One region of the Streptomyces sp. NPDC085481 genome, then DNA from elsewhere that is predicted to be linked to it. Evidence: riboswitches for the same ligand, from Rfam matches in the RefSeq annotation. Region 1 holds a riboswitch; the other holds the start of a gene.

Region 1 (2,197 bases):
TCAGCTGGAGGTTGCCGGTACCCGCCTCACCGGCCCAGGGGTAGGTGCCGCCCGCATCCTTGATCAGCTGGGCGGCGTAGCTGCCGCCGGCGGGCATGTACCAGGTGCCCTGGTACATCGTGCCGGGCAGCACCTCGACGGGCTTGCCCGCCGCGACTGCCTGCGCGCCCTTCTCGGCGACCTTCCGGTAGTCGCCCTCGACGGTGTCGAACACCTCGCCGGCGCGCTTCTCCGCTCCCGTGAGCGCGGCCATCGCTTTGACCCACTCGGCGCGGCCGAGCGGACTGGACTCCAGCCACTCGGCGTTGGCGACCACGGCGATACCGGCCTGACGCAGCTTGGGGTACTGCGGGTCGTCGGTGCCCTGGGTCATCAGCACGTCCGGCTTGGCGCCGATCACTGTCTCGGCGTTGAGGGTGCGGTCCTTGGCGTACTCGGTGACCTTGCCCGCCTTCGCCCGTTCGATCACCTGGGCGGAGGAGATGTTCGCGACGCTCGCGACACCCGTCAGGACGTCCAGGGTGCCGGTCTCGGTGAGCAGCGGCAGGTGAGTGGTGGAGGCGGAGTACAGGCTCTTGACGGGAACGGTGACCTGCTGCGCGGACGCCAGCTCACCGGTCAGCTCCGGCTTCGGCGCACCGCACTTGACCAGCACGTACGACTCCGGCTTGCCCTTGGGATAGGGCTCGTTGACGGTGAGGACCTGGTAGCTCTTCTCGTACCGGAGCGTGAAGTTCTTGGCGTGCTTCACCGTCGACTTGACCGGGAAATAGTCCTTGGCCGGGTCGAAGTCCTTGACGCAGCCCTCCCCGGCGGCGTGGGCCTTGGCGTCGGCGGGCGGGCCGGCGTCGCTGCCACACGCGGTGAGCGTGAGGGCGACCGTGAGGAAGGCTGCCGCGGCGGCCTGACGACGGCCGGGCATGACGGATCGTACGGACAAGGTGACTCCTGGTGGCATACGTGGGCAGCGCGCACCGGCAATCCGGGGCGCGCGTGATGCGGCGTACGGGAAGGACCCGCTGGGGGAGGAGGCCGTCAGACCCTGAGGGAGCGGGCTCGTGCGTCAAGCCGGGCAGGTTGGCCCCACAGGGCCTCGGGCAGCGCAGAGCTGCCGCCGTGGGTACGCAGGCACACGGGTGCCACCGCCTCTCCTGGGGAAATCCGCCCCGTACATCGAGGTGCGACGGCGTGAGTCTCCTGACTCGGGATCAAAGCTTCTCCGGCCTTCCCACCCCCGGATGGGGCGGTGGCCATGGCGGAGTCGCTCCCCCTACACAGTGGCGGTACCGTGCCGGAATCTCACCGGCTTCCTCGTTCCGCCGTCGCTGGTCGGACGGAAGCATCGCAGAACCGGCCACGGCCACGCCAGACCCACAACTGTGCGACCAGCCACACGAGGTGTCGCCTTGAGGTGACCCGCGCCAACGGGATGCGGCACAGGAAGGCGGGCGTGATGACGTCCCCACGATGCCCCTGCACGGGCCCGGATCACCGCGCGGGTGCCGGCGCTGCGGGGGCTTCTGGTGCGGAATCCCCCGCCAGACCATGTGCCGGCTCACCTCCCACAGTGCCCAGACGGACCACGCCACCAGGCAGACCCGGAGTCGGAACAGCCCTGCGTGATAGCCGCCCTCCCACTGCGGGATCAGGAACATCAGACTGGTGACGGCCACGATGACGACCCCCAGCAGCACGCACTGCCCCGCGTACCGGGTGGCCCGCTTGCCTCAGTAGTCGAAGACTGCCGCCGCCGCGACCGTCTCCACCAGCGCGCCGGCCAGGAACACCACCCCCATGACCCGCCCGCCGAAGGTCAGTGCTCTGAGGGTGTCCGTCAGCCCCACCCGGAAGAGCACGGCGGCGGACACCAGGAGCCCGAGCGTCATCAGACCGGCTTGGGCGCGCCTCCACCAGCGACGGTCCGGCCACAGGTCAGGGTCGGCGCGCCATCGGACCCGCCCCAGCTGCTGTACCTGCTGGACTCTGCCGACCGGTTACCGCCGCTGCAGGTCGGCCGCGGGTAGGCACCGGCGAGAGGTGCACCCGCACGCGGCGTTCTTCGGGTGCGCCCCGGGAGGTGACGCAGAATCATTCTCGCCGGGGGAGGCGTCGGCCGGGTGGGGGATGGCATGGACCGGCGCGGTGGCGTAGCCGCAGAGCGTGCGCTGCCACCCTTGGCAAATAGTTGCTAAGGTGG
Region 2 (2,197 bases), on a different contig from region 1:
AGACGAAGGCCACGGCCAAGGGCTTCCGGGCCGGCCAGATCGCCTCCGCCGGTCTCGTCTCGCTCGCCCACGGCACCAACGACGCCCAGAAGACGATGGGCATCATCACCCTCGCCCTGGTCACCGGCGGCGTCCTCGCCCCCGGCTCCAACCCCCCGATGTGGGTCATCGTCGCCGCCGGTCTCGCGATCGCGCTCGGCACCTACCTCGGCGGCTGGCGCATCATCCGCACCATGGGCAAGGGCCTCACCGACCTCCAGCCGCAGCAGGGCTTCGCCGCCCAGACCAGCGCCGCCACGGTCATCCTGGCCTCCTCGCACCTCGGCTTCTCCCTCTCCACCACCCAGTCCTGCTCGGGTGCCGTGATGGGCGCGGGCCTCGGCCGCAAGGGCGGTGTCGTCCGCTGGTCGACCGCCACCCGGATGTTCGTCGCCTGGGGTCTGACCCTGCCCGCCGCGGGCCTGGTCGGCGCCGCCGCCGAGTTCCTCACCAAGCAGGGCACCTGGGGCATCGTCGCCGTCGCGATCCTCCTGATCGCCGGCTCCGGCGTCATCTGGTCGCTGTCCCGCCGCAAGCCGGTCGACCAGCACAACGTCACCGCCGACGACCTGGACGCGCAGGCCGAGCCCGCGGGCGTCGTCACCACCGCCATCGCGGCCGTCACCCCGCCGCCGCCGGCCGGCTCCGTCGCCGCCGTCACGGACGAGGACCTGAAGACCACCATCCCCGCCCCGAGCCCGGCGGACCCGGCCGCTCCCCCGGCCCCCGCCGCCGCGGTCTAAGGAACTGGAACCAAGCATGAAGATCGACTGGGCAGCTCTCGGCTCCGTCTTCGGAGTCAGCCTCGTGGCGACCGTCGCCCTCGTGGGCCTGTTCACCCTCGGCGTCGTCGGCCTCTCCAAGCAGGAGGAGGCCGCGGCGAACGGTGGCTCCGCCACCCTGGCCCGCACCGGCGCCTACGCCTGCTTCGCGCTGTGCGCGGCAGCCGTCGCGTACGGCATCTACCTGATCGTCGTCTGACCCGCGACACCTCGTCGTGCCCGGCACGACACCCTTCCGGCCGGGCGGCCCGCACCTCGCGTGCGGGCCGCCCGGCCGTCGTGTCTGTGGCGCTTCGCACAGTGACCCGACGCAGGTCAAAGGTGAGTTGACGGCTCTTCGCGCAGCGTGGTGGACTGCCGAGGCCATTACGGCGGCAAGCAGAGGAAGTCCGGTGCGAATCCGGCGCGGTCCCGCCACTGTGACCGGACCCGAGCGGTCCGGGAGTCAGGAACTCTCGCCGCCGGTCACGTCGATCCAGGGCGCGGACCCTGAGTGAGGACCTAGCGCCATGCCCGGCCGCAGCAGTGCCAGCCCCCCGTTCCCGGGCGGATTCGCGTACGGAGCGGCCGCCGGCCTCGCCGTCGACCTGCTCCTCGGCGACCCCCGCCGCGGGCATCCCGTCGCCGCGTTCGGCCGCGCCGCCGCCGCCGTCGAGCGCCGGCTGTGGCGCGACGACCGCGGCCGCGGCGCCCTGCACACCGCCCTCTGCGCCGGCTCGACCGTGGCGCTCGGCGCCCTCGCCGCCCGTACGGTACGGGGCAGCCGCACCGCCTCGATCGCCCTGACCGCCGCCTCCGTATGGGCCGTCGTCGGCGGTACGACGCTGGGGCGCGAGGCCCGCGCCATCGGCGGGGCGCTGGCGGCCGGGGACCTGGAGGTGGCCCGGGAGCGGCTGCCGCACCTGTGCGGGCGCGACCCGCACTCCCTGGACGGGCCCGCGATGGCCCGGGCGGTCGTCGAGTCGGTCGCCGAGAACACCTCCGACGCCGTCGTGGGCGCCCTGTTCTGGGGCGCGGTCGCGGGCGTGCCGGGCCTGGTCGGCTTCCGGGCGGTGAACACCCTGGACGCGATGGTCGGCCACAAGTCCCCGCGGTACCGGCGGTTCGGCTGGGCCTCGGCCCGCCTGGACGACCTCGCAGGCTGGCCGGGCGCCCGGCTCACCGCCGTACTCGCCACCGTCGCCGGGGGGAATCCGCGCGGTGCGCTGAGGTCCTGGCGTACGGACGCGTCGAAGCACCCGAGCCCCAACGCGGGCCCGGTGGAGGCCTCGTTCGCGGGGGCGCTCGGCGTACGGCTCGGCGGCACCCTGGCGTACGGCGGCCGCGTCGAGCACCGTCCCGTACTGAACGGGGAGGGCCGGGCCGTCGAGGTCGCG

Evidence for each region. Region 1 has a riboswitch for cobalamin ahead of ACIGEZ_RS07345 (ABC transporter substrate-binding protein). Riboswitches for the same ligand answer to the same signal wherever they lie in the genome.
Region 2: linked by a shared signal. The riboswitch ahead of ACIGEZ_RS00325 (cobalamin biosynthesis protein) and the one ahead of ACIGEZ_RS07345 (ABC transporter substrate-binding protein) in region 1 are both predicted to bind cobalamin.

What each region holds. Positions count from the first base shown of each region.
Region 1 is NZ_JBITTJ010000002.1:328,517-330,713, forward strand. Features, by position in the region: gene ACIGEZ_RS07345 (ABC transporter substrate-binding protein) at 1-940, opposite strand, end outside; cobalamin riboswitch at 1,170-1,354, opposite strand; gene ACIGEZ_RS07350 (hypothetical protein) at 1,728-1,886, opposite strand.
Region 2 is NZ_JBITTJ010000001.1:58,059-60,255, forward strand. Features, by position in the region: gene ACIGEZ_RS00315 (anion permease) at 1-782, shown strand, start outside; gene ACIGEZ_RS00320 (hypothetical protein) at 799-1,020, shown strand; cobalamin riboswitch at 1,162-1,297, shown strand; gene ACIGEZ_RS00325 (cobalamin biosynthesis protein) at 1,331-2,197, shown strand, end outside.